One region of the Streptomyces sp. NPDC046379 genome, then DNA from elsewhere that is predicted to be linked to it. Evidence: riboswitches for the same ligand, from Rfam matches in the RefSeq annotation. Region 1 holds a riboswitch; each other region holds the start of a gene.
What was found. Region 1 has a riboswitch for cyclic di-AMP ahead of ACZ6KF_RS14320 (M23 family metallopeptidase). Riboswitches for the same ligand answer to the same signal wherever they lie in the genome.

Region 1 (6,925 bases):
CGGCGACGAGGGCGTCGACCTCGCGCAGGCCGCCCTGGAGCGCAACCGCGGGCTGGCCACCGCCCGCACCATGAGCTTCTTCCGTCTCGTCGAGGCACGCGCGCACGCGCGCGCCGGGGACGCCCAGGCCGCCGGCGCGGCCCTGAAGTCGGCCGAAGCCTGGCTGGAGCGCTCCCGCGACGGCGACAACGACCCCTCCTGGCTCGGCTTCTACGGCTACGACCGGTTCGCCGCCGACGCCGCCGAGTGCTACCGCGACCTGAAGGCCCCGCGCCAGGTCCGCCGCTTCACCGAGCAGGCCCTGTCCCGGCCCACCGAGGAGTTCGTCCGCTCGCACGGGCTGCGGCTCGTCGTCTCCGCCGTCGCCGAACTGGAGTCCGGCAACCTGGACGCGGCCTGCGAGCAGGGCGTGCGGGCGGTCGAGGTCGCCGGCCGGATCTCCTCCGCACGCACCACCGAGTACGTGCGGGACCTCCTGCACCGCCTGGAGCCGTACGGCGACGAGCCGCGGGTCGTGGAGCTGCGCGAGCGGGCCCGGCCGCTGCTCATGGCGCCCGCCTGACCGGGTACGGCGACGGCCCGGGACGGCCCGCCGGGCGGTTCCGGGCGGGAACCCGGCTTTGAGGGCATTGTCAGTGGCGCAGTGCACTATCGAAGCCGGGAGGTGAAACAGGTGCACAAGATCGCCTACGACTGCGACGTGCTGGTGATCGGCGGAGGGATCGTCGGCCTGTCGACGGCGTACGCGATCACCCGCGCCGCGCCGGGCACCCGCGTGACCGTGCTGGAGAAGGAGCCGGGCCCGGCCCGCCACCAGACCGGCCGCAACAGCGGCGTCATCCACAGCGGCGTCTACTACCGCCCCGGCTCCCTCAAGGCGCGGTTCGCGGTGCGCGGCGCCGCCGAGCTGGTGAAGTTCTGCGCCGAGTACGACATCCCGCACGCCGTCACCGGCAAGCTCATCGTGGCCACCGAGCGGTCCGAGCTGCCCCGGCTGCACGCCCTGGTCCAGCGCGGCCGGGAGAACGGCATACCGGTGCGGGAGCTGGTCGCCGCGCAGATCGCCGAGTACGAGCCCGAGGTGCGGGGCCTGGCCGCCATACACGTCGGCACCACGGGCGTCTGCGACTACTCCGAGGTCGCCCGCCGGCTCGCCGACGCCTCCGGCGCGCGGATCCACTACGACGCCGAGGTCGTCGCCGTCGACCGCCGCCCGTCCCTGGGCGTGGCCGTGCGCACGGCGGCCGGCGCGGTGCTGCGCGGCAGGGCCCTGGTGAACTGCGCCGGGCTGTACTGCGACCGGATCGCCCGGCTCACCGGCGACGACCCGGGCATGCGGATCATCCCCTTCCGCGGCGAGTACTACGAGCTGGCCCGGCCCGAGCTGGTCCGCGGCCTGGTCTATCCCGTCCCCGACCCGGCGTTCCCGTTCCTCGGCGTGCACCTCACCCGCGGCATCGACGGCGGCGTCCACATCGGTCCCAACGCCGTCCCGGCGCTCGCCCGCGAGGGCTACGGTCCGGGCGTGGTCCGCCCGCGCGAGCTGGCGCTGAGCCTCACCTGGCCGGGCGCCTGGCGGATGGCCCGCCGCCACTGGCGGTACGGCGCCGGGGAGCTGCGCCGCTCCGCCTCGAAGGCGGCGTTCACCGAGGCGGTGCGCCGGCTGCTCCCGGCGGTGACGCAGGACGACCTGGTCCCGGCGTCGTCCGGGGTGCGCGCCCAGGCGGTGCTGCGCGACGGCTCCCTCGCCGACGACTTCCTGATCCGGGAGTCGCCGCGCGTCGTCCACGTTCTGAACGCCCCGTCCCCGGCGGCCACGGCGTCGCTGCCGATCGGCCGGGAGGTGGCGCGGCGGGTGCTGGGGGTGCTGAGTGGGGCGTGAGCGTGAGGGGGTGCGCGTGCCGCCGAGGTCCGGAGGAACGCAAGGTCGCGTGTCACCGAGGACGGGGCAGCCGCGGAACCGCGCACCGGCGGGAGCCGGGCGGGCACGGAACCGCGCCCTCGCGAGGGCCGGACGGGCACGGAACCGCGCACCGATGGAAGCCGGGCGGGCGCGGGACCGCATGCCACCGACAACCCGGCGAACGCAGAACCGCGTACGGGCGTCGGCGCCCCGCGGACCGCGCCGGGGATGGCACCGGCACCGTCTCCGCACGCCGCACGCCCCCGCCGCCCGTAAAATCGACCCCACTGTGTCTGACTCCGTGAACACCCCCGAAGCCCTCCGCTCCGCCTCCCCCGGCACCGCTCCGTCGCGCGGCCGGGACAAGGCGGAGCCGAGGTTCCCGGACGGGCCCAAGGCGGATCCCGCCGGGTCGCACTTCGAGCGGCGGATCCGGAGCTTCCAGCCCCGCCGGAGCCGGGTGACCGCCGGGCAGGCGGACGCCCTGCAACGGCTGTGGCACCGGTGGGGCCTGGACATCGACGGGCAGCGCGTCCTCGACCTGGCCGAGCTGTTCGGCAACGACCACCCCGTCGTCCTGGAGATCGGCTTCGGCATGGGCGAGGCCACCGCCCAGATGGCCGCCGCCGACCCCGGCACCAACATCCTCGCCGTCGACGTGCACACCCCCGGCCAGGGCAACCTGCTGGGCCTGGCCGAGCGCAACGGCCTGGCCAACGTCCGGGTCGGCAACGGCGACGCCATCATCCTGCTGCGCGAGATGCTGGCCCCCGACTCCCTCGACGGTCTGCGCGTCTTCTTCCCCGACCCCTGGCCGAAGAAGCGGCACCACAAGCGGCGGCTGATCCAGCCGGACTTCCTCACCCTCGCCGCAGCCCGGCTGAAGCCGGGGGCGATCCTGCACTGCGCCACGGACTGGGAGCCGTACGCCGAGCAGATGCTGGAGGTGCTCACCGCGCACCCCGCGTACGAGAACACCAGCCCCGACGGCGGTTTCGCGCCACGCCCCGCCTTCCGCCCCCTCACCCGCTTCGAGGGCCAGGGCCTGGACAAGGGCCATGCCGTGAACGACCTGCTCTTCCGCCGCGTACCGCACCGGTCCTTGCCGTAAGGGGGCGCAGTGGCCACCGGTCCCCCGCACCCGACGCCCTTAGCCGCTCCGGACGGCGGCGTCCCGGCGCACGCGCCCTGGTGGCGGCGGCGCCGGCTGGGCTACGCCGCGCTGACCACGCTGCTGGCGATGTCGGGGCTGGTCATCCTCGCCCTGGTCCGCGAGGAGACCGGCACCGACGGGTTCCTGGTCGGCCTCGGACTCGCCGTCCTGCCGGTGCCGCTGCTCATAGCCGTCTTCCGCTGGCTGGACCGCGTCGATCCCGGCCCCTGGCGCAATCTGGCCTTCGCCTTCGCCTGGGGCGCCTGTGCGGCGGCGCTGATGGCGATCGTCGCCAACAGCTTCGCCGTCCGCTGGATCGCCACGGCGACCGCCGACCCGGCGAGCGCGAACACCCTAGGCGCGACGGTGATAGCGCCGGTCGTCGAGGAGACCACCAAAGCCGTCGCCGTCCTGCTGCTGTTCCTCTTCCGCCGCCGCGATCTCACCGGCATCGTCGACGGCGTCGTCCTGGCCGGGATCACCGCGACCGGCTTCGCCTTCACCGAGAACATCCTCTACCTGGGCAACGCCTTCGGCGCCGACCGGCTCAGCGGTGACGGCATCGCCACGGTCACGGCGGCGACGTTCTTCGTCCGGGTCGTCATGTCGCCCTTCGCGCATCCCCTGTTCACCGTCCTGACCGGCATCGGCTTCGGACTCGCGGCCCTCGCCGGGGAGCGGCAGCGGCTGCGCCGGATCCTGCCGCCGCTGGGCGGGCTGCTGCTCGCGATGGGCATGCACGCCCTGTGGAACGGTTCGGCGACCTTCGGCGAGTACGGCTTCTTCGCGGTGTACGGCGGTTTCATGGTGCCGGTGTTCGGCCTGCTGACGTGGCTGGTGATCTGGAGCCGGCAGCGTGCACTGCGCACGGTGCGCGAGGAACTGCCCGCCTACGCCGCGGCCGGCTGGCTCGCTCCGGCCGAGCCGTACGCGCTGGGCTCGCTGCGGGCGCGGCGGCTGGCCCGCGAGTACGCCGGCCACCATCTGGGCCGGCCGGCGGCGCGCACGGTGGCCGAGTACCAGTCCCGCGCGACCTCGCTGGCGCAGCTGCGCCGCCGGCTGCGGCAGGGAAGGGCGGGGGCGGACTTCGCCGTGCGGGAGGGTGAGCTGCTGCGGGAGCTGTGGTCCCGGCGGGAGGTCGCCCGTCCGGCGCTGGAGCACGCGGCGCGCGTCACCGCGCCGGTGGCACCGGTGGCCGTACCCCCGTGGGCGGCGGGGCCGCAGGCGTGGCACCCGGCGCAGTACAACCCGTACCGGACGTGAGGACCCACGACCGGCAGCCCTGACGTCCGGGGGGTGCCGTCAGGACCGCCGGGGATCGAAGGTGTGCCGCGTCGGCGGCGGACGTCAGGGGTTGAGGCCCTTGTCGCGCAGCCAGGCGATGGGGTCGACGGCGCCGCCGTCGCCGGTGCGCACCTCGAGGTGGAGGTGGGGGCCGGTGACGTTGCCGGTGGCGCCCACGCGCCCGATCACGTCGCCGGTGTTGACCTTCTGGCCCACGGTGACGCTGATCGACGACTGGTGGGCGTAGAGGATCTCGGTGCCGTCCTCGAGGGTGAGCACGGTCTTGTAGCCGTACGACCCGTCCCAGCCGGCCTGCGTGATGGTGCCGGTGTGGACGGCCTTGATGAGGGTGCCGGTGGGGGCGGCGAAGTCGACGCCGGTGTGGTAGCCGGACGACCACATGGCGCCGGCCTGGCCGTACGTCGAGGTGAGGGTGTACGAGGAGGTCGGCAGCGTGTACTGGCGGGCCAGCTCGGCGAGGCGCTCGGCCTCGGCCTTCTTGCGGGCCTCCTCTTCCGCTGCGGCCTTGGCGGCGGCGGCCTTGGCCTCCGCCTCCTTCTCGGCCTTGGCGGCGGCTTCGGCGGCGGCCTTCTCGGCAGCGGCGACGGCCTCCGCGGCGGCCTTGCTCTCGACCTGCTCCTGCTGCTGTTCGGCCTGGGCGATGATCCGGGCGCGCAGGGCCTCGCCGGCGTCGGTGGTGCCCAGGGCGGTGTCGGCGGTGGTGACACCGGCGCCGCTGAGCGGTGCGGCGGCGGTCTGCGCGACGGCGGTGTCGGCGGCGTCCTCGGCGTCGTCCGAGAGCAGGGAGCCGACGTTGGGCAGGTCGGGCATCGAGATCGACACCGGCGGCTTGCCGGTCTGCGCGGTGGCCATGCCGCCCGCGCCGACGGCCGCTATGACGCCGACGCCGAGAACGGTGGAGCTGCGGGCGAGTCCGCCGCCGCGCTGCTTGGCGACGCGGTGCTTGCCACGGACGGGGCGGACGGAGTCGGCGGTGGGGTTCCACTCCTCCCACGGCCCCTCGTCGGTGCGCTGTCCGCCGTAGACGACGGTGTCCTCGGAGCGCGGTGCCGGGAAGAACGGGGCTTGCGGGGCAGGCGGGTTGGACGCCACGTGGGCGTACTCCTTTCCTTCCTTCTCGCCTACCGGGTTAGCTGACGGGTTCGGAGCAGGAAGGTCTCCTACGCGCGTAAACCATCCGTGCCGATACGGCGGCCTACGCCCGATTCACCCCAAGGTGATGGTTCCCCGGTTCCCTTGCGGGATTCGGCGTGTGCGCACGGAGCCGCCTCTTGTGACGGCTGGGACGACCGCGCTGCGTTATCGGACGTTAATAGAACCGGGGCCTGAATTCCAAGCCGTTCAGCTTGATCATTAACGTTTTCGGCCGGGACGTACGGCTCACGAGCGGCGAAAACCGGGCGAGTTGACCCGGGCTCAGGTGCGGACGAGTTTATGACGGTGTCTCAGATGTTACCCGTGCACGGTCGTACGACTACCTGACGTGACCGAGGTGGGGGGCGTGCCGCGGACAGCGCGGTCGGCGCGGACAACACTCAGGGCCGGAACCCATGATCTGCTGATCAGGATTCCGGCCCTGGGCCTTCAGTAGCGGGGACAGGATTTGAACCTGCGACCTCTGGGTTATGAGCCCAGCGAGCTACCGAGCTGCTCCACCCCGCGTCGATGAATCCAGTGTACGCCATCCGCGGGAGCCCTCACGCCAGGGTTTTCGCCGACCCGGACCGCCCGCTCCTCAACCGCCGGGGTTGCCGGTGTGGGTGAGGCTCTCCCAGGCGACGAAGCGGTGGTCGGTGCCGGAAAGGGCCCCGGGCCGGGCAGCAGCGCTGCGGGCGGCCGCGGCGGGCTTGTCGAGCCGCTGTTCCAGGTGGTTGAGGACGACCGCCGGCGGCGGCCCGGCCGTCCCCCCGCACCGCCGCAGCCCCGCCGCCTGCCGGTCGAGCGTGGCCCTGAGCCGGTCCTCCACCTCGCTGTACACGTCGACGCCCTGGTGCCAGGCGGTCTCGGCGATGTGCGCGGCGGCGGCGAGCGAGGCGCCGGTCCGCCGCAGGTGCCGGCAGTCCGTGCGGGCGGCGGACCGGCCCCGCTCCAGCGGGAACTGGGCGGGGACGTGCTCGCGGAAGCGGCGGAGGGCGGCGTCGAAGGCCCGGTGGTCGTCGAGGAAGACGGCCATGCCGAGGGCGGCGTCGGCGGCGACGAGCTCCCGGTGACCGTCGTCGGCCCGGCCCGGCCGGGTGACCTCGGGCAGATGGACGGTGCGCAGCATCCCCTCGAACCGCCGCATGTACCCGGCCTCCCATCCGGCGCCCGGTGCGTGCCGCACGATCTCGGCGGCCCGCGCCCAGGTCCCGCCGGTCCACGCGGCCTGCAGCGCGGCGTCGCCCCCGGTGTGCCGGCGCAGCCTCTCCGACCACGCGTCCATGATCTCGATCGCCTTTTCGGCGTGCTGCCGCTTGCCGGTGACGCCGTACAGGAGCGCCTGCGTGTAGGCGGCGATCGCGTCCTTTCGCTCGGCGGCGCAGCCGCGCCCGGCCCTGCCGCCGGGGCAGTGGACGGTCCTCACC
Region 2 (6,925 bases), on a different contig from region 1:
GTCGCCGGCCGGGACGCCGTCCTGCGCGGCGCGGACATGGAACCGACGGCGGCGGGCGGCTGGACCTACCGGCAGGCGGGAGCGCCGGGCCGCGGCATGCAGGCACTGCGCGTCCACGTGCCGCACGGGTCCCAGGGCGACATCGTGCGCGTGCACCCCGGCGAGGAGTGGCTGTACGTCCTCCAGGGACGGCTCGGGCTGCGCCTCGGGGACGCCGCGCACCGGCTCGGCCCCGGGGACAGCGCCCACTTCGACTCGCTGACCCCGCACCGCATCACCGCCCTGGACGACGACGGAGTCGACCTCCTGTTCGTCCACACCCTGCTCCAGAGCCCCACGGCCGCGCTGTGCCTCGGCCCCACGACGGGAGAGACCCCATGAGCGACTCCGAGCAGAGGATCCCGAAGGCCATCTGGGTCCGGCTGTTCATCTACATCGTCGCGGGGCACGTGTTCGCCGCGTTCCTCTATCTGCTCTTCGAGGTCGGGGCGAAGTAGCGCCGGGCGGCCGGGCCCGGGTGGCGCCGCCCCGGTCTCAGTCGAGGAGCCGGTCGCGCAGCCGCTCGCGGGTCCGGGGGGCCAGCCCGAGGCCCCGCTCCAGATAGGCGTCGACGCCGCCCCAGGTGTCGTCGATGGTCTCCAGCGCCGCCGTCAGGTATTCGGCGCGCGCCTCGAACAGCGGGTCGAGCAGCTCCATGACCTCCGGCGCGTAGGCGGAGGCGGAGCTGCTACTGCGGCGCACCCTGTAGCGCCGGTGCTTGGCGTTGGACTCCAGGTAGTCGGCGAGGATCGCATCGCGCTCCACCCCCAGGGCGAGCAGCGTCACCGCGATCGACAGCCCGGCGCGGTCCTTGCCGGCGGCGCAGTGCATCAGGGCCGGGACGCTGTCCTCGGCGAGCGCGTGCAGCACCCGTGAGTGCTCGGCCGTCCGGTCCTTGATGATCATGCGGTAGGAGGCGATCATCCGGTTCGCCGCCTTGCCGTCCGCCAGGATCTCCCGCAGCTGCTCCAGATCGCCCTCGCGGACCATTCTCCAGAACTCCGCGCCGTCCGCCGGGTCGCTCAGCGGCAGGTTGACATTGCGCACGCCCGGCAGCTCGACGTCGGGCCCTTCGAGCTTCTGGTCGGCGGCGTTGCGGAAGTCGAAGATCGTGTGCAGCCCCAGCGAGGCGAGGAACGCGGCGTCCTCGGCGGTGGCGTGGGCGAGGTGGCCGCTGCGGAACAGCACGCCGTGCCGCACCCGGCGCCCGTCCACCGTCGGCAGGCCGCCCACGTCACGGAAGTTGCGCACTGCGGCCAGCTCGGGCTCGGTCGACGGCACCTGCTGCGTCACGGGGGCTCCCTCCCATCGCCCCGCCGGCGCGGCTCGTCGACGGGCACGCCTTGACGATACGACATGCGTTTTCCGGGCCGACCGGTTGTCCACAGGCGGTCACCGTTCGTCGCCGGGGTTTTCCACAGGCGTTGCCGGGAGGGGGCGCGGCGCTCGATGATGTTGGGACGTGAGCGGGACTGTCCGAGTCCGTGGGGGAGCGGGATGACGCACATCGACATCGCCGACGACGGCCGCACCTGGCTGCTGTCGGGACCGGCGAGCAGCTACGCCCTGCACCTCACGGACGCCGGCGAGCTGCTGCATCTGCACTGGGGGCCGACCATCGCCCTCGCCGACGCCGAGGCCCTCGCCGCCCGTCCGCTGCCCGACGACTGGCCCTTCGAGTCCCGCCTCGACGGACGCGAGGAGTACCCCGTCGAGGGCGGCGCCCGCTTCGTCCGGCCCGCCCTGTCCGTGCGCACCGACGAGCGGCGCGGGACCGAGTGGAGCTTCGAGGCCTACGAGATCGGCGGCGCCGGGGGCGAGGAGGAGCTGCGGCTCCGGTTCCGGGACGGCGGGCTGGCGGTCACCCTGCACCACCGGATGCGCGGGGACGTCGTGGAGCGCTGGGTCACCCTGGACAACGACGGGCCGGCCGTGGAGCTGCTGCGCGCCGACTCCGCGACCTGGACCCTGCCCGAGCGCGGGGCCTGGCGGCTGAGTCAGCTGCACGGCCGCTGGGCCGCCGAGTCCCGGCTGACGTCCGCGCCCCTGACCTACGGCGAGAAGATGATCGGCAGCCGCCGCGGGCACACCGGGCACCAGCATCTGCCGTGGGTCGCGCTGGACACCGACGCGACCGAGGAGCGCGGTGAGGTGTACGCGTGCGCCCTCGGCTGGTCGGGGTCCTGGCGGATCGCGGTGGCGCAACTGCCGGACGGGCGGGTGCAGATCACCGGCGGCGCCGGGTACGACGACTCGGGGCTGCTGCGGCTGGCGGCGGGGGAGTCCTTCACGACGCCCGTCTTCGCGGGGCTGTGGTCCGACGGCGGCTTCGGCGGGGCCAGCCGCGCCTGGCACGCCTATCAGCGGGCGCATGTCGTCCCGGACGCCGGGCGGGACCGGCCGGTGCTGTTCAACTCCTGGGAGGCGACGGGCTTCGACATCTCCGAGGAGCAGCAGCGGGCCCTCGCGCGCCGGGCGGCGGGGATCGGCGTCGAGCTGTTCGTCGTGGACGACGGCTGGTTCGGGGCGCGCACCGGCGATCACGCCGGGCTCGGCGACTGGACTCCCAACCGGGACCGCTTCCCGGCCGGACTGAAGCCCCTCGCGGACGAGGTGCACGCCCTCGGGATGCAGTTCGGGATCTGGGTCGAGCCCGAGATGGTCAACCCGGACAGCGAGCTGTACCGCGCCCACCCGGACTGGGTGCAGTTCCAACCCGGACGAAACAGGACAGAGTTCCGCAATCAGCTGGTGCTCAACCTTGCGCGCGAGGATGTGCGGGAGTACCTCTGGGAGCAGCTCGACGCGCTGCTGTCCGGCGCCCCCGTCGACTACGTGAAGTGGGACTTCAACCGCTGCTTCACCGACGCGGGCTGGCCCGGCGATCCCTACCCGCAGCGACTGTGGGTGGACCACGTGCGCTCCCTGTACGCGCTGGTGGACCGGCTGCGGGCGGCCCACCCCGGCGTCGCCTTCGAGTCCTGCTCGGGCGGCGGCGGCCGGATCGACCTCGGCATCCTCGCCCGCACCGACCAGGTGTGGACCTCCGACAACACCGACCCGCTCGACCGGCTCGCCATCCAGCACGGCTTCAGCCAGCTCCACCCCGCGCGGGTCATGGCCGCCTGGGTCACCGACAGCCCCAACGCCATGCTCAACGGCCGGGTCAGCTCGCTGCGCTTCCGCTTCGTGAGCGCCATGGCCGGGGTGCTCGGCGTGGGCGGCGACCTCACCCGCTGGAGCGAGGAGGAACTGTCCGAGGCGCGGGAGTGGGTGGCGCTCTACAAGGAGATACGCCCGCTGGTGCAGCGCGGCGACCTGTACCGGCTGCGCCCGCCGGACGGAGGGCTCAGCGCCGTGCAGTACGTGCTCGGCGACGAGACCGTCGTCCTGGCCTGGCTCCAGGCGCAGCGGTTCGGCGAGCCCGTGCCGGCGCTGCGGCTGCGCGGGCTGGATCCGACAGCGTCGTACGAATGCCGCGAAACGGGCGAAATCCATCGCGGTGCCGTGCTGCTGCATCACGGAATGCAGCCGGGGTTGCGGGGGGATTTCGACGCGGCAGTTCTCCGACTCCGTCGCATATGAGCCTTCTGCCCGAATTGGCCTCTTCATTCCAACTCGCTGCGGAATGAGGGGGGCTGGTGAAACGGCGGGTGAGCAGGGTCATAGTGGTGACCGTGCGTCGCCCGTCATGTTCACGTAATCCTCACGTGTCACAAGGGAGTTTGCGGGTAACGGCCGCCCGGCGGTGTACGGAGGGTGACCGGGAAATCCGGCAACCGATCAAGATGGGGGTCTTGATCCGGAACCTCTTGCTTGTCCGTTTGCGTCTCGGTCGCTTACGTTCCAGACCGATCCGGGCGGACGCCTAATCCTGCCGCCGCCCGGTGCCCGCGCAAACCCACCCGTGTACGGCAGGAGCGGGGGACCCACAGGTACGAATGCCTGTTCCGGTCTCCGGAACGGCTTGGGGTTTAGCCGCGTTTCGGCGCGGCCGGACATCTCCAGTCCGCACCCGACAGCTCACCTCGCAGGCGCCGGAGAGGAAATCACCATGCCCGCAAAGGGTAAGCACCGCCGTCCCAAGGCCCAGCGTTTCGCCCGCTCCATAGCCGTCGCCGGCACCGGTGGCGCCGCACTCGCCCTGCCGCTCATGGGGGCCGCCGGCGCCCATGCCGCGACCCCGCAGTCCGCGCCGGACAAGACCGTCCAGTCCGTCACGGCGGAGAAGACGGCCACCGGCAAGAAGGCCGCCGAGAAGAAGTCCGCCGCGAAGAAGTCCGGGGCGACGACGTATTCGGTGAAGGTCGGCGACTACCTGTCGAAGATCGCCGAGGAGCAGAACGTCAGCGGTGGCTGGCAGCGGCTCTACGAGGACAACCGCGAGGCCGTCGGCGACGACCCGTCGCTGATCCACCCGGGCCTCAAGCTCAGCATCGGCAAGAAGGCCGCTACGGCCCAGAAGTCGTCGGCCCCGGCGCCCTCTTCGGCCTCCGCCGAGAAGTCGTCGGCCACCGCCGAGCCGTCGCAGCCGTCCGAGCCGTCGCAGCCGTCCGAGGCGCCCCAGCAGGAGTCCTCCCCGGCGGAGTCGGCCCCGGACGAGTCCTCGGCCCAGGCGTCCACCGGCTCCCAGGCCGCCGACACCGCCCCCGCTTCCGGCGGCTACACCGCCCCGGTGTCCGGCGCGGGCGTCGGCACCGCCTACAGGGTCGCGGGCAGCATGTGGTCCAGCGGCTACCACACCGGCGCCGACTTCGTCGTCCCGACCGGCACCTCCCTGAAGGCCGTGGGCCCGGGCACCGTCGTCTCCGCGGGCTGGGCCGGCGCGTACGGCAACCAGGTCGTCCTCAAGCTCGCCGACGGCTACTACGCCCAGTACGCCCACCTGTCCTCCCTCTCCGTCTCGGCCGGCCAGACCGTGACGGCGGGCCAGCAGGTCGGGCTCTCCGGCTCGACCGGCAACTCCACCGGACCGCACCTGCACTTCGAGATCCGCACCACGCCGAACTACGGCTCCGACGTGGACCCGGTCGCCTACCTGCGGTCGCACGGCGTCTCCATCTGAACCCCCGCTCCCTGACGCACAGCCGCCGAAGGCCGGACCCCGATCACGAGATCCCGGGTCCGGCCTTCGGCGTGCCCGCCCCGACGGGCCGCGGCCCATTCCGCAGTTGACCATTCCTTGGCCAGTGGCTTATCTCACCGTCCGTCAACCCATGCCTACGGTCGCGTAAGTCACATTCCACGAGGAATCATGGTGCGCTGTGGCAGACGATTCGAAGAATGACAGCAGATCAGTGATCGGGTCGTACGTGGCGGTGGGGGACAGCTTCACCGAGGGCGTGGGCGACCCCGGCCCCGACGGGGCGTTCGTCGGCTGGGCCGACCGGTTCGCCGTACTTCTTGCGGACCGCCGGGCCGAGGGCGACTTCGCCTACACCAACCTCGCCGTCCGGGGGAAACTCCTCGACCAGATCGTGGCCGACCAGGTCCCCCGGGCCATGGAACTCGCCCCCGACCTGGTCTCGTTCTGCGCCGGAGGCAACGACATCCTGCGCCCCGGCACCGACCCCGACGAAGTGGCCGAGCGCTTCGAGCGGGCGGTGGCGCGGCTGACCGCCGCCGCGGGCACCGTGATGGTGACGACCGGCTTCGACACCCGGGGCGTGCCCGTGCTCCGGCACCTGCGCGGCAAGATCGCCACCTACAACGGGCATGTCCGGGCCATCGCCGACCGGTACGGCTGCCCGGTGCTCGACCTGTGGTCCCTCAGGTCCATCCAGGACCGCCGGGCCTGGGACCACGACCGGCTGCATCTCTCCTCCGAGGGGCACACCCGGGTGGCGCTGCGCGCCGGACAGGTCCTGGGCCTGCCCGTGCCGGCCGACCCGGAGCAGCCGTGGCCGCCGCTGCCGCCCCGGGGCACGCTGGAGGTCCGGCGCGACGACGTCGACTGGGCGCGCCGGTACCTGGTGCCGTGGATCGGGCGCCGGCTGCGCGGGGAGTCCTCCGGCGACCACGTCACCGCCAAGGGCGCCCTGTCCCCGGACGACATCAGGACGCGGATCACGGCCGTGGCGTGAGTCCCGGGGGGGGGGGGGGGGGGGGGGGGGGGGGTCGGGGGGGGGGGGGGGGGAGGGGGGGGAGGGGGGGGGGAAGGGGAGTTCGACGTCCCCCCCCCCCCCCCCCCCCCCCCCCCCCCCCCCCCCCCCCCCCCCCCCCTCCCCACCCCCCCCCCCCCCCCCCCCCCCCCCCCCGGGACTGCCGGCGGGGCGGCCCATAATGGAGGTCTCGACGACTTCGCTGGAGGCACCGTGGCCGGTCCCCGATCCCTGAACTCCGGGCTCCGCGCGCTGCGGCCCGCGGCCTTCGGCGGGGACCCGAGCGGCGAGCGCATGGCGCGCATCCGCAGATCGCCGCACTTCGCGGACGGCGTCTTCCAGAACCCGGGCGGCCCCGCACGGATCCGGCCGTCGGCCTCCCCGCTGGACTTCGCCAAGCTCCACCTCGACCGGGACAGCCGCGCCCGCCGCTCCCCGCGGCGCGCGATACCCGTGCACCCCACCACCCTCGCCGACCTCGCCGCACCCCCCGCGAGCGGCCTGCGCCTGACCTGGCTCGGCCACTCCGGCGTGCTGGCGGAGATCGACGGCCACCGCGTGCTGTTCGACCCGGTCTGGGGGCAGCGCTGCTCTCCCTTCCCCTTCGCCGGACCCAAGCGTCTGCACCCCGCGCCGCTGCCGATCGAGGCGCTCGGCCCGGTCGACGCCGTCGTCGTCTCGCACGACCACTACGACCACCTGGACATGCCCACGATCAAGGCACTGGCCGGCACGGACACCGTGTTCGCGGTGCCGCTCGGCGTCGGCGCCCACCTGGAGCGCTG
Region 3 (6,925 bases), on a different contig from region 1:
GACGACGAGCTCGCCCGGTTCGCCGAGGAGGGCCCTACGGCCGAGGAGATGGAGCGCGCCCAGGCCCAGCTGGAGCGCGAGTGGCTGGACCGGCTCGGCACCGTCGCGGGCCGCGCCGACGAACTGTGCCGGTACGCCGTCCTGTTCGGCGACCCGCAGCTCGCCCTGACCGCCGTCCAGCGCGTGCTGGAGGTGACGCCGGAGGAGGTCCGGGAGGTCGCCGAGGCCCGCCTGCGCCCCGACAACCGCGCGGTGCTCGTCTACGAGCCCACCCCCGGGGCAGAGACCCCGGCCGATGCCGCCGATGCCGCGGAAGCCGCCGAGTCCGACGACGAGAACGAGGAGGCGGCCAAGTGACCGAGCTCGCCACCATGGAATTCCACCCCCAGCCCCGCGCGGGCGAGCCCAAGCCGTGGGCCTTCCCGGCCCCCGAGCGCGGCAGCCTCGACAACGGCCTGACCGTCCTGCGCTGTCACCGCCCCGGCCAGCAGGTCGTCGCCGTGGAGGTCCTCCTCGACGCCCCCCTGGAAGCCGAGCCGACCGGCCTCGACGGCGTCGCCACGATCATGGCGCGGGCCTTCTCCGAGGGCACCGACAAGCACTCCGCCGAGGAGTTCGCCGCCGAGCTGGAGCGCTGCGGCGCCACCCTCGACGCGCACGCCGACCACCCCGGCGTCCGCCTCAGCCTCGAGGTCCCCGTCTCGCGCCTGGCCAAGGCCCTCGGCCTCATCGCCGACGCGCTGCGGGCGCCCGCGTTCGCCGACAGCGAGGTCGAGCGCCTGGTGCGCAACCGCCTCGACGAGATCCCGCACGAGCTGGCCAACCCCTCCCGCCGCGCCGCCAAGGAACTGTCCAAGGAGCTGTTCCCGGCCACCTCACGCATGTCGCGCCCCCGTCAGGGCACCGAGGAGACGGTCTCCGGCATCGACGCGGCGGCCGTGCGCGCCTTCTACGAGAAGCACGTCCGCCCCGCGACCGCCACCGCCGTGGTCGTCGGCGACCTCACCGGCGTCGACCTGGACGGGCTGCTCGGCGACACCCTCGGCGCCTGGACCGGCTCCATGGCGCAGCCCCGCCCGGTGCCGCCGGTCACCGCCGACGACACCGGCCGCGTCGTGATCGTGGACCGGCCCGGCGCCGTCCAGACGCAGCTGCTGATCGGCCGGATCGGCGCCGACCGGCACGACCGCGTGTGGCCCGCGCAGGTGCTCGGCACCTACTGCCTGGGCGGCACCCTCACCTCCCGTCTGGACCGCGTCCTGCGCGAGGAGAAGGGCTACACCTACGGGGTGCGCGCCTTCGGCCAGGTGCTGCGCTCGGCGCCCGACGGCTCGGGCGCCGCGATGCTCGCCATCAGCGGCTCCGTGGACACGCCCAACACCGGCCCGGCGCTCGAGGACCTGTGGAAGGTGCTGCGCACGCTCGCCGCGGAGGGCCTGACCGACGCCGAGCGGGACGTCGCCGTGCAGAACCTCGTCGGCGTCGCGCCGCTGAAGTACGAGACGGCGGCGGCCGTGGCGAGCACCCTCGCCGACCAGGTCGAGCAGCACCTCCCGGACGACTACCAGGCCACCCTCTACCGGCAGTTGGCCGCGACCGGCACCGTCGAGGCCACCGCGGCGGTGGTCAACGCCTTCCCGGTGGACCGGCTGGTGACGATCCTGGTCGGCGACGCCGCGCAGATCAAGGCGCCCGTCGAGGCCCTCGGCATCGGTCCGGTCACCGTCGTGTCGGCCGAGTAACCGCGCCGGGCGGACGCGACGACCGCGCCGGGCGGCTTGCGCGGTACGACCGCGCGTGCGGCCCGCCCGACGGCACGCAAGCGCGTGACGGCCCTGGTGACCCGGGACGCCCCGAGTGTCACCAGGGCCGACGTATGCCCGAATTGATCCAGGAGATGCCGCTCTGCCCTGTGGGATGCGCTACAAACCCCCGGCTGCGTTTGAGAATTGAAGACAGCCGCGCTTAGCGTCTTGCGGGCTGTCCGTCAGGCAGTGCGCCGCACCCGCGGCACCGGACAGTCATCGCCGAGTCCCCGTACGGCGCGAGCCAGGGGAGCCGGGGACCCAACCACCAAGTCCCTGGGGTGAATCGGACGCCCGCGCGCACGGCGAGGGAGTCCGTAGGAGACCTTCCTGCTCCGAACCCGTCAGCTAACCCGGTAGGCGAGAGGGAAGGAAAGGACAAGCCACTCCATGGCGTTCACCTGCGCCACCGGGAAGCACCGTCGTCCCGGCCGTATGCAGCGCACCACCGCCCGTATGGCCGGCGCCGCCGCCCTCACCACCAGCGGCGTCATGGGCATCCTCGCGGCCCCCGCGGGCGCCGCCGAACCCGCCGCCGGGCAGACCGGCCTGCTGCCGGTCGTCACCATCGGCGACTCGGTCGCCGAGCAGATCGACGCCCAGGCCGCCGCGCAGCACCAGGCCGCCGAGCGCGCCGCCGCCGAGGCGAAGGCGGAGGCCGCCGCGAAGAAGCGGGCCGAGGCCCGGGCCGAGCAGGCCCGCGCGGAGAGGGCCCGAGCGGCCCGCGAGGCCGAGCGGCTGCGCCTCAACACCTACGTGGCGCCGATCGCCGGCTCCTACGTCTCCACCGCCTACCGGGCGGGCGGCGCGGTGTGGTCCTCCGGCAGCCACACGGGCATCGACTTCCACGCCGCGAGCGGCACGCCCGTCCGCGCGGTCGGCTCCGGCACCGTCGTGGAGGCCGGCTGGGGAGGTGCGTACGGCAACCAGGTGGTCCTCCGGATGAACGACGGCACCTACACCCAGTACGGCCACCTGTCCTCCGTCGCCGTGTCCGTGGGCCAGAGCGTCACACCGGGGCAGCAGATCGGCCTGTCCGGTGCCACCGGCAACGTCACCGGAGCGCACCTGCACTTCGAGGCCCGCACGAGCGCGCAGTACGGCTCGGACATCGACCCGCTGGCGTACCTCCGCGCGCACGGCGTGAGCCTCTGACGGCGCCCCAACCCGAAACACCCGCGGCCCCGGCTCCCCGAGCCGGGGCTTTCGGTCTTTTCGGACGTGCGTTGTCCAAAAAATATCCCTGGATTCCGGCCTGCCATCGGAAATTCCGGCCCGCTGCCATAGAGTCACTGAACACACGTCAATCGTCGACGTTTCACGGGGATTAAGGCGGAGGTCGGTCATGCGTATTCCGGCGCACTCGGTATGCACGGCGATCCGGGACGACATCGTCGCCGGTGTCTACGAGCGCGGCAGCCGGCTCACCGAGGAACTCCTCGCCCGCCGCTACGGCGTCTCCCGCGTCCCCGTCCGCGAGGCCCTGCGCACGCTGGAGGCCGAGGGCTTCGTGGTGACCCGGCGGCACGCGGGCGCGTGCGTCGCGGAACCCACCGAGCAGGAGGCCGCCGACCTGCTGGAGATGCGCATGCTGCTGGAGCCGCTGGGCGCCTCCCGCGCCGCCCAGCGCCGCACCGAGGCCCATCTGAAGGTGCTGCGCGGGCTGGTCCGGCTGGGCCAGGAACGGGCCCGGCGCGGCAGCAGCGAGGATCTGCGCTCCCTGGGCGGCTGGTTCCACGAGACGCTCGCCCAGGCCTCCGGCAGCCCCGCCCTGACCTCCATGCTGACCCAGCTGCGGCACAAGATCGCCTGGATGTACGCGGTGGACGCGCCCGCCAGCCCGTTGGAGTCCTGGACGGAGCACGGGGCGATCGTGGACGCCGTGGCGCGCGGCGACAGCGAGCGCGCGCGGGCGCTCACGGCGCTGCACACCGAGCGCGCGACCGGTGCGCACCGGCTGCGCTTCTCGGGCGGCGCCGACCGCGCGGAGCGTGTGAGGACTTCGCAACATCCCGTAAACGTGACGGGCCTCCGATATTAACAAGAGGGCCGTATACAAAGAGAAGCAATTCGGCGGAGGCGTATTTCCGCTGCCCTTTCCGGGTGCGTCGAATTCTTCCCGCACGCCCGTCGCGGAGAGTGGAAGTCGCGCCGGGCGGAGAGAAAGTCGCGCCGGGCGCAGAGCAGAAACCGCGCCACCCGGAACGGGCGACGCGGTTCATGGCATTGCCCCCGAGGGATTCCCGAGGTATCACCGAGGGCTCAGACCGTCTCGGGCAGTTCCTCGAGTCCCTCCGCGACCAGCTTGGCCAGCCGGTCCAGGGCGGCGTCCGCGCCCTCGGCGTCCGAAGCCAGCACGATCTCCTCGCCGCCCCGTGCGCCCAGACCGAGAACGGCCAGCATGGAGGCCGCGTTGACGGGGTTGCCGTCCGCCTTGGCGACCGTCACCGGGACGCCTGCGGCCATGGCGGCTCGGACGAAGATGGAGGCGGGGCGGGCGTGGAGACCCTCGGCCCAGCCGACGTTGACGCGGCGCTCAGCCATGCGATGCTGCCCTTCAGGTGTTCAGGGTTGTCTAGACCAGTTTCCCATACGGTGAGCCCTGCCCGGCGCGCGGCCTGCCGGGTCCGACCCCCGGGCCGGCCCACGGTCTGCCGGCCCCCGGACCGCCGCGCGGCCCGGCAGCCCCAGACTGCCCCGCGCCGCCACCGGGCGCGAGCCGTACCCTGGGGCCCATGCAGAGCCCGTCGGACCGGCACGCGTACCCCGCCCACTGGGAGGCCGACGTGGTGCTCCGCGACGGCGGCACCGCGCGCGTGCGCCCCATCACCGTCGACGACGCCGACCGCCTGGTGAGCTTCTACGAGCAGGTGTCGGACGAGTCGAAGTACTACCGCTTCTTCGCCCCCTACCCGCGCCTGTCCGCCAAGGACGTCCACCGCTTCACCCACCACGACTTCGTGGACCGCGTGGGCCTCGCGGCCACGGTCGGCGGCGAGTTCATCGCCACCGTCCGCTACGACCGCATCGGCGCCGACGGCATGCCGGCCTCCGCGCCCGCCGACGAGGCCGAGGTCGCCTTCCTCGTCCAGGACGCCCACCAGGGCAGGGGCGTCGCCTCCGCGCTGCTGGAGCACATCGCCGCCGTCGCCCGCGAACGCGGCATCCGCCGCTTCGCCGCCGAGGTGCTGCCCGCCAACACCAAGATGATCAAGGTGTTCACGGACGCCGGGTACACCCAGAAGCGCAGCTTCGAGGACGGCGTCGTACGCCTGGAGCTGGACCTCGAACCCACCGACCGGTCGCTCGCCGTCCAGCGGGCGCGGGAGCAGCGCGCCGAGGGACGGTCGGTACGGCGGCTGCTGGCGCCCGGCTCGGTCGCCGTCGTCGGCGTCGGCCGCACCCCCGGAGGCGTGGGCCGCGACATCCTCGGCAATCTCAAGGAGGCCGGTTTCACCGGCCCGCTGTTCGCCGTCAACCGCGCCCTGCCCGAGGGGCGGAAGGAGATCGACGGCGTCCCCGCCCACCGCTCGGTGCGCGACATCGAGGGGCCCGTCGACCTCGCCGTCGTCGCGGTGCCCGCGCGGCACGTGCCCGAGGTGGTCGCGGAGTGCGGCGAACACGGCGTGCAGGGGCTCGTGGTGATCTCCGCCGGGTACGCCGAGAGCGGGCCCGAGGGCCGCGAGCGCCAGCGCGAACTGGTGCGGCACGCGCGCGCGTACGGGATGAGGATCATCGGCCCCAACGCCTTCGGCGTCATCAACACCTCCCCGGAGGTGCGGCTCAACGCCTCGCTCGCGCCCGAGATGCCGCGCCCCGGCCGGATCGGTCTCTTCGCCCAGTCCGGGGCCATCGGCGTCGCGCTGCTGTCCCGGCTGCACCGGCGCGGCGGCGGAGTCACCGGCGTCACGGGTGTGTCGACCTTCGTCTCATCCGGCAACCGCGCCGACGTCTCCGGCAACGACGTCCTCCAGTACTGGTACGACGACCCGGACACCGACGTCGCCCTGATGTACCTGGAGTCCATCGGCAATCCGCGCAAGTTCACGCGTCTCGCGCGGCGCACGGCGGCCGTCAAGCCGCTGGTCGTGGTGCAGGGCGCGCGCCACGGCGGAGCCGCCCCCCAGGGACACGCCGTCCGGGCGACCCGGCTCCCGCACGCCACGGTCTCCGCGCTGCTGCGGCAGGCCGGGGTGATCCGCGTGGACACGATCACCGAGCTGGTCGACGCGGGCCTGCTGCTCGCCCGCCAGCCGTTGCCCGCCGGCCCGCGCGTGGCGATCCTCGGCAACTCCGAGTCGCTCGGCCTGCTGTCGTACGACGCCTGCCTCGCCGAAGGGCTGCGTCCGCTGCCCCCGCTGGACCTGACCACGGGCGCGTCACCGGAGGACTTCCGCGCGGCCCTGTCCCGGGCGCTGGCCGACGAGGCCTGCGACGCGGTCGTGGTGACGGCGATCCCGGCCATCGGGGAGGCGCCGGCCGAGGACGCGGCGCTGGCGCAGGCGCTCCGGTCGGCCGCCGCCGCGGTGCCGTCCAAGCCGGTGCTGGTCGTGCACGTGGAGCTGGGCGGCCTGGCGGCGGCGCTCTCCGCGGCGGCCGGCACGGCGCCGCAGCCGGCCGCGCCTGCGGTCCCGCAGTCGCCGGCGCCCGCGCCACCACCGCCGGCGCCCGCGGCATCACCGCCGGCGCCCGCAGTACCGCCACCGGCCGCGCCGACCGGCCCGCAGGCCCCTGAGCCGACCCCAGCCCCTGCCACAGCCCCTGCCACGCACCCGACCCCCACCCCGTCCCCCGCAGAAGGCCGCCTCATCCCCGCCTACCCCGCCGCCGAGCGGGCCGTCCGCGCCCTCGCCGAAGCCGTCAAGTACGCGCAGTGGCGGCGCGACAACGCCGACCCCGGCAAGGTCCCCGAGTACGAGGACATCGACGAGCGCGCCGCCGCCGAGCTGATCGGCGGCCTCCTCGCGCGCGGACAGGGCCTCACCCTCGGCACGGACGAGACCTGCGACCTGCTCGGCACGTACGGCATCGCCGTCCACCGCGCCCTGCCCGCACCCGCCCCGGACGACGCCGTCGCCGCCGCCCGCACGCTCGGCTACCCCGTCGCCCTCAAGGCCACC
Region 4 (6,925 bases), on a different contig from region 1:
CGCAAAATCACCTCGCCGACCCGGCCCATGGCCTGGGAGTCGGAGGAGATGATCGAGATCGCGCCCAGGTCGTGCAGGATGTCCTCGGCGCCGATGGTGGAGGGCCGGATGCGCGACTCGGCGAACGCGAGGTCCTCGGGGACGGCCGGGTTGAGGTGGTGACAGACCATCAGCATGTCGAGGTGTTCCTCGGCGGTGTTGACGGTGAAGGGCCGCGTCGGGTTCGTGGAGCTCGGCAGGACGTGCGGTTCGGAGACGACGGTCATGATGTCGGGCGCGTGACCGCCGCCCGCGCCCTCGGTGTGGTACGCGTGGATGCCGCGTCCGGCGATGGCGGCGAGCGTGTCGCCGACGAAACCGGCCTCGTTCAGGGTGTCCGTGTGGATGGCGACCTGGATGCCGGTCCGCTCGGCGACGGTGAGGGCGGCGTCGATGACGGCCGGGGTGGAGCCCCAGTCCTCGTGCAGCTTCAGGCCCAGCGCGCCGCCGCGGATCTGGGAGAGCATCGCCTCGTGGGAGACGGTGTTGCCCTTGCCGAGGAGGCCGATGTTGAGCGGGTACGCCTCCATCGCCTCCAGCATCCGGGCGAGGTGCCAGGGGCCGGGGGTGACGGTGGTCGCCTTCGAGCCCTCGGCGGGGCCGGTGCCGCCGCCGACGAGGGTCGTGACGCCGGAGGCGAGGGCCTCGTCGGCGATCTGCGGGCAGATGAAGTGCACGTGCGCGTCGACGGCTCCCGCGGTGAGGATGCGTCCGTTGCCCGCGACGACCTCCGTCTCGGGGCCGATGACCAGTTCGGGGTGGACCCCGTCCATGGTGTCGGGGTTGCCCGCCTTGCCGATGCCGGTGATCCGCCCGTCGCGGATGCCGACGTCGGCCTTGACGACGCCCCAGTGGTCGACGATCACGGCCCCGGTGATCACGGTGTCCGGGGCGCCGTCCGCGCGTGTGGCCCGCGACTGGCCCATGGACTCGCGGATGACCTTGCCGCCGCCGAACACCGCCTCGTCGCCGGCCCGGCCGGGACCGCCGCAGCGGTCCTCCTCGATCTCGATCAGCAGGTCGGTGTCGGCGAGCCGGAGGCGGTCGCCGGTGGTCGGGCCGAACAGGTCGGCGTACGCGGCACGCGAGATCTCAGGCATCGAGGGCCCCTCCGGTCTCCCCGCGCAGTCCGGGCACGATCCGGGCGCCGGCCAGCGGGACGAGTTCCACCTCGACGGGGATGCCGGGCTCGAAGCGGACGGCGGTGCCGGCGGCGACGTTCAGCCGCTTGCCGCGCGCGGCGGCGCGGTCGAACTCCAGACCGGGGTTGGCCTCGGCGAAGTGGTAATGGGAGCCGACCTGGACGGGCCGGTCGGCGGCGTTGAGGACGGTCGTCCGGGTGACCTCGCGGCCCTCGTTGTACGCAATCGGCCCGTCGGCGAAAAGGATCTCTCCGGGAATCATCGGGCGCTCCCCCTCAGACGATCGGGTCGTGGACGGTGACGAGCTTGGTGCCGTCGGGGAACGTCGCCTCGACCTGGACGTCGTGGATCATCTCGGGCACGCCCTCCATGACGTCGTCACGGGTGAGCAGCCGGCGTCCGGACGCCATGAGTTCGGCGACGGTGCGGCCGTCGCGCGCGCCCTCGAGGATGTGCGAGGTGATGAGGGCGACGGCCTCGGGGTGGTTGAGCCGAAGTCCGCGCGCCCGGCGCTTGGCGGCCACGTCGGCCGCGACGTGGATCAGCAGCCTCTCCTGCTCGTGCGGGGTCAGTTGCAACGTCCCACCTCACATCCTCGCTCCGGGCGCCGTGCGGGTCCCGGTTGCCGCGGCCATCGGGCAAGTTGCCTGGTGGCGTGAGGGGGCAGGCTAATCGGCACGGGTTTCCGGCGCGTTAACCGAGCGCGGGCGCGACCGGCGCCGCCCCGGCTCGCCCGGCGTGCCCCGGCCTGCCCGGGCTGACCGGACTTCACGCTCCGACAGGTGACGCACCGCCGGACCGGACCGCGTCGTCCGGGCCGTCATGAGCGCCCGTGCGGGCGGGAGTTGAAACGGACCGAAAGGGTTACCCCCGACCGGAGTATTCGCGGGCCCTTTTTCGGAACGTCTCCGGTTGCGCAACGGACGTGCTTTCGGGGCGGAATCGAGTGTTCCACCGCTGGTCCGGGGGTGCGTGGCGGTCTTGACAGACGTTCGCACACCAGACTGTCCACCCGAACGGGTGAGTGAGAGTAAGACCACAAAGTCCCGGTTCCACTGGGTTTTTCGGACATCCGTGAGTCAAGATCCGTGACTGACGACAAGCCCCCGCCACCGCGGCGGGGCGATCCGGGCGGACGCCGAGTCCTGCCGCCGCCCGGATGACCGGTCGACAGGAGTGGATCGGCAGGAGTGGAGGACCCGAGCAAGACGGGCCGCCGGGACCCAGGTTCCGAGCAGCCCTTGGGGTGAAGCCGCGCCAGCGCGGCCGGGCAACTTCGCCAGCCCGAATCCGACAGGTCATCCTTCACAGGCGGCTGACGAAGGGTTGCGCATGACCGCGCTCAATCGTGTCCCGTCGCTCATGGCACGCGCCGGAACGGCCTCGGCGCTCACACTGGCCGCGATGGGCGGCTCCGTGGTGGTCCCGGGGGTCGCCTCGGAGGCCGCCGCCGCCACGCCGGCGACGAAGGCCCTCCAGGTGGCGGCCTCGAAGAAGGGCGCCCCGTACCGGTACGGGGCCACCGGGCCGCGCCGGTTCGACTGCTCGGGGCTGACGCTGTACTCGTACAAGAAGGCGGGCAAGAAGCTGCCGCGCACCGCGGCGCAGCAGTACAACAAGACCCGCCACATCCCGGCCCGCAGCCGCAAGGCCGGCGACCTGGTGTTCTTCCACTCGGGCTCGTACGTCTACCACGTGGGCATCTACGCCGGTAAGGGCAAGATCTGGCACGCCCCGAAGACGGGGGACGTGGTGCGTCTGCAGAAGATCTGGACGAAGAGCGTGTGGTACGGCCGAGTGGCCTGACCCGCCGGGCGGTGGCGGGCCCCGACCGGGCCGCCACCGCCCGGCCCCGCCCCGGAGCCCGGGCAAGGGCCCCGGGGCGCCGGGGCCGTGCCCACGGGCTCGCCTGCCCACGGGCTCGCCTCGGACGGAACGATGCCCGCTCCGCGGCCACGCGGGCGGGCCTGCGGCACATGGAGAGAGCCGACCACCACGGGTGACCCGCGCGGATTCGTCCGTCCGGTGCGCGCAGTACGCGCCCGCCTCCGCCGCGCGGCTCCTGCGACGCCCGTCTGCCCGCACCTCTCGTGAGGCGATGCCCACCAAGACCGCTCGGCGCCCGAGACGGCACGGCTCCCCCGCGCGGGTGCGGTCGGCACGGCCCGGCAGCCCCGGGCCGCCGCCGGACGCGTCCGCCCGCCCCGCTCGCAGGCAGACCCGTCGCCGCGCCCCCACGGGCCCTGGCTTGGAGTTCCCCTCCGCCGGACGCACCCGCCCCCGGTGACGGGCGAGGCCCGTTCCCCAGGGACACACCCTCCCCACCACGCCCCGCCGGGCGCTCGCGGCCCAAGGCCCCGCTACGACCCCTGCTGCCCCGCCGTCGGCAACGCACGGGGCGGTGTCGTCGTCCACGGGATCTCGATCGCCACCGTCTTGCCGCCCTCCCGCGTCGGGCGCACCCGCAGGCGGCCGCCGTGCTCGGCGGTCAGGCAGCGGATGATGGCCAGGCCGCGTCCGTTGTCCTGCTGCACCGCCGCCGGCAGCCGTTTCGGGAATCTCGGGTGGCTGTCGGTCACCCCGATGCGCAGGTGTTCGTCACGGGCCAGTTCGATGTCCACCCGGAAGGTGGGTGACAGCCCGAAGGTGTGCTGTACGGCGTTGGTGGCGAGTTCGGAGACGATGAGCCGCACGGTGTCGGCCGCGTCCGTGTCCGGCGACAGACCCCATTCCGCCAGCGTGCCGACCACGTAGGCGCGGGCGGCCGAGACCGAGGCGGGCTCGCTCGGCAGAGTGACGGATGCTTCCAGACGGTCTGCCATGGCGACGTCGCCCCTTTCCCGCGGGACCGGAGTCCGGCACGGAGCGGATGGTTCGAGTACGGTCCCGGACTGGTGCTTGTCCGCCAGACTGCCATCACCGCGCCGGTCACGGTGGCGATCCACCGAGTAATGCATATATCTGTCGCTCGAAGCGGTGAACTCTGCGACGGCAGAGCGTTTTTGGGCGACTCGGAAGGAGTAAGGAGTTGCCCATGCAACACGGTCCCGCGGTACGCCGCCGGAAACTGGGCGCAGAATTACGCGAACTGCGCGCCCGCGCGGGGCTCACGAGCGGTGAGGCGGCCCACCTGGTGGGCTGGCACCAGTCGAAGGTGAGCCGGATCGAGACCGGCCAGAGCGGGGTGAAACCGGCCGATCTGAGACTGCTGCTGGACGCCTACGGCGTGACGGATCCGCAGTTGCGCGAGGTGCTGCTGATGCTGGCGGGCTCCGGCCGGGCGCACGGCAGGGATCACTGGTGGCACGCCTACCGCGGGGTGCTGCCGCCCACGTACCGCGACTTCATCAGCCTGGAGTCCCAGGCCACGGCCATGCGCACGCTGGAGACCTCGGTGGTGCCGGGCCTCCTGCAGACCCCGGAGTACGCCCGCGCGGTGACGCGGGCCGCCGTCGAAGGGCTGTCGGAGGACCGTCTCGACGCCCTCGTGGAGGTACGGCTGGCCCGGCAGGACGTGCTGCGCTGCGAGCCGCCGCTGGAGCTGAGCGCCGTACTGGACGAGGCGGTGCTGCGGCGCGAGGTCGGCGGTCCGCAGGTCATGGCCCGTCAGCTGGAACGGCTCCTGGAGGCGGCCCGACTTCCCCAAGTCCGTCTACAAGTACTGCCGTTTGCGGCCGGTGCGCACATCGGGATCACCGGACCTTTTGTTATCTTCTCGTTTGCGAGCACTTCTGATCTGGACGTGGTTGTTCTTGACCACTTGACGAGTAGCCTCTATCTCGAACGGAAAGAAGACCTGGAGGCCTACACGGAGGCCTTCAGCACGCTGCAGATCCACGCCCTTTCGCCCGAGGACTCGTTGGATTACATCGCCGGGATATTGCCGGCGCGTAAGGAGGCACCATGACCGCACTGCCTCGGACCCTTCCTTCCAGCACCCGACTCCATCCCGTGCGGTGGCTGCGCAGCAGCTACAGCACCGGGGCGAACAACTGCGTCGAGACGGCGCGCCCGTCGAGCGGCCCCTGGTCCGGGCTGCTCGCCGTGCGCGACTCCAAGGACCCGGAAGGACCCGCGCTGCTCTTCTCCCCCGAGAGCTGGGCGGGTTTCACGGCCACCCTCTGATCCCCCGCACGTTCCCCCCGGCGCGGTGCGCGACCGTGGTACGCCGACTCATGGTCGCGTCGCGCCGATGACCCGTACAGCGCGTTCGATCCGATCCCCGGAGAGGTCCGCGCGGGCCGTCAGCCGGATCCGCGAGATGCCGTCGGGCACGGAAGGAGGCCTGAAGCAGCCCACGGCCAGTCCCGCCTCCCGGCAGTCGGCGGCCCACCGCACGGCGCTCTCCGGGGACGGTGCGCGCACGGACACCACGGCGGCGTCCGGCCGCACCGCCTCGAGTCCCAGCTCCGTCAGCCGGGCGTGCAGGTGCGCCGCCACCGCGCGGGCACGTGCCGCCCGCTCCGGCTCGCCCCGCAGCAGACGCAGCGCCGCCAGCGCCGCGCCCGCCGCCGCCGGGGCGAGACCCGTGTCGAAGATGAAGGTCCGGGCCGTGTTGACCAGGTGGTCGATCACCCGGCCCGGGCCGAGCACCGCCCCGCCCTGGCTGCCGAGCGACTTGGACAGGGTGACCGTCACGACGACGTCGTCCGCGCCCGCGAGCCCCGCCGCGTACGGGGCGCCCCGACCGCCGTCGCCGAGCACGCCGAGGCCGTGGGCGTCGTCGACGACCAGCCCGGCCCCGTGCGCCCGGCACGCCTCGGCGAGGCCGGCGAGCGGGGCCGCGTCGCCGTCGACCGAGAACACCGTGTCGGACACCACGACGGCGGGCCCGTCGTGCGTGCCGAGCGCCTTGCGCACCGCCTCCGGGTCGGCGTGCGCGACGACCTGCGTGGCGCCGCGGGCCAGCCGGCAGCCGTCGATCAGCGAGGCGTGGTTGCCCGCGTCGGAGACGATCAGCGACCCGTGCGGGGCGAGCGCGGTGACCGCGGCGAGGTTGGCCGCGTAGCCGGAGGAGAAGACGAGGGCGGCCTCGAAACCGCAGAAGGCGGCCAGTTCGCGCTCGAGTTCGGTGTGCAGTTCGGTGGTGCCGGTGACCAGCCGGGAGCCGGTCGACCCGCCGCCCCAGGTCCGGGCGGCCCGCGCGGCGCCCTCGACCACCTCGGGATGGTGGGCGAGGCCCAGGTAGTCGTTGCTCGCCAGGTCCAGCAGCGGCGAGCCGGCGGGCCGGGGACGCAGGGTCCGGACGAGTCCGGCGCGGCGGCGCGCGGCCGCCTGGTCGTCGATCCAGCCGAACGCCATGGCTCCTCCGGGAATTTGTAGGCAATGAACAGACACTAACGGGACTGTCCACAGGTCAGTGTGTGGCAAGGCACACACACCGAATGGCCCGCGTTGTGCGAACTCTCCTTGGCCCGGGGGGCACTCTTAGGACAGGATCGCCTCTCATGGACCTGCTGAACACGCTGGTGGACAAGGGGCTTCGGCGCGAGCTGCCGACCCGCGAGGAAGCACTCGCCGTCCTCGCCACTTCCGATGACGACGTGCTCGACGTGGTGGCCGCGGCCGGCAAGGTGCGCCGCCACTGGTTCGGCCGCCGGGTGAAGCTGAACTACCTGGTGAACCTGAAGTCGGGCCTGTGTCCCGAGGACTGCTCGTACTGCTCCCAGCGGCTCGGTTCCACGGCCGGCATCCTCAAGTACACCTGGCTCAAGCCCGGCGAGGCCTCCGAGGCCGCCGCCGCG

Region 2: linked by a shared signal. The riboswitch ahead of ACZ6KF_RS24275 (M23 family metallopeptidase) and the one ahead of ACZ6KF_RS14320 (M23 family metallopeptidase) in region 1 are both predicted to bind cyclic di-AMP.
Region 3: linked by a shared signal. The riboswitch ahead of ACZ6KF_RS04465 (M23 family metallopeptidase) and the one ahead of ACZ6KF_RS14320 (M23 family metallopeptidase) in region 1 are both predicted to bind cyclic di-AMP.
Region 4: linked by a shared signal. The riboswitch ahead of ACZ6KF_RS26015 (C40 family peptidase) and the one ahead of ACZ6KF_RS14320 (M23 family metallopeptidase) in region 1 are both predicted to bind cyclic di-AMP.

Annotation. Positions count from the first base shown of each region.
Region 1 covers NZ_JBVJFP010000007.1:13,432-20,356, forward strand. Annotated here, with positions in the region: gene ACZ6KF_RS14300 (MFS transporter) at 1-562, shown strand, start outside; gene lhgO (L-2-hydroxyglutarate oxidase) at 674-1,882, shown strand; gene trmB (tRNA (guanosine(46)-N7)-methyltransferase TrmB) at 2,193-3,014, shown strand; gene ACZ6KF_RS14315 (PrsW family intramembrane metalloprotease) at 3,024-4,319, shown strand; gene ACZ6KF_RS14320 (M23 family metallopeptidase) at 4,404-5,453, opposite strand; cyclic di-AMP (ydaO/yuaA leader) riboswitch at 5,465-5,622, opposite strand; tRNA gene ACZ6KF_RS14325 (tRNA-Met) at 5,950-6,023, opposite strand; gene ACZ6KF_RS14330 (alginate lyase family protein) at 6,097-6,925, opposite strand, start outside.
Region 2 covers NZ_JBVJFP010000014.1:158,847-165,771, reverse strand. Annotated here, with positions in the region: gene ACZ6KF_RS24295 (helix-turn-helix domain-containing protein) at 1-381, shown strand, start outside; gene ACZ6KF_RS24290 (DUF6126 family protein) at 378-497, shown strand; gene ACZ6KF_RS24285 (tyrosine-protein phosphatase) at 535-1,332, opposite strand; gene ACZ6KF_RS24280 (alpha-galactosidase) at 1,537-3,624, shown strand; cyclic di-AMP (ydaO/yuaA leader) riboswitch at 3,922-4,091, shown strand; gene ACZ6KF_RS24275 (M23 family metallopeptidase) at 4,094-5,104, shown strand; gene ACZ6KF_RS24270 (SGNH/GDSL hydrolase family protein) at 5,337-6,122, shown strand; gene ACZ6KF_RS24265 (MBL fold metallo-hydrolase) at 6,354-6,925, shown strand, end outside.
Region 3 covers NZ_JBVJFP010000002.1:102,314-109,238, forward strand. Annotated here, with positions in the region: gene ACZ6KF_RS04455 (M16 family metallopeptidase) at 1-357, shown strand, start outside; gene ACZ6KF_RS04460 (M16 family metallopeptidase) at 354-1,742, shown strand; cyclic di-AMP (ydaO/yuaA leader) riboswitch at 2,016-2,183, shown strand; gene ACZ6KF_RS04465 (M23 family metallopeptidase) at 2,196-2,960, shown strand; gene ACZ6KF_RS04470 (GntR family transcriptional regulator) at 3,151-3,846, shown strand; gene ACZ6KF_RS04475 (HPr family phosphocarrier protein) at 4,068-4,349, opposite strand; gene ACZ6KF_RS04480 (bifunctional acetate--CoA ligase family protein/GNAT family N-acetyltransferase) at 4,541-6,925, shown strand, end outside.
Region 4 covers NZ_JBVJFP010000016.1:59,868-66,792, forward strand. Annotated here, with positions in the region: gene ACZ6KF_RS26000 (urease subunit alpha) at 1-1,139, opposite strand, end outside; gene ACZ6KF_RS26005 (urease subunit beta) at 1,132-1,443, opposite strand; gene ACZ6KF_RS26010 (urease subunit gamma) at 1,457-1,759, opposite strand; cyclic di-AMP (ydaO/yuaA leader) riboswitch at 2,400-2,484, shown strand; gene ACZ6KF_RS26015 (C40 family peptidase) at 2,514-2,987, shown strand; gene ACZ6KF_RS26020 (ATP-binding protein) at 3,542-4,003, opposite strand; gene ACZ6KF_RS26025 (helix-turn-helix domain-containing protein) at 4,216-5,088, shown strand; gene ACZ6KF_RS26030 (DUF397 domain-containing protein) at 5,085-5,306, shown strand; gene ACZ6KF_RS26035 (8-amino-7-oxononanoate synthase) at 5,355-6,482, opposite strand; gene bioB (biotin synthase BioB) at 6,629-6,925, shown strand, end outside.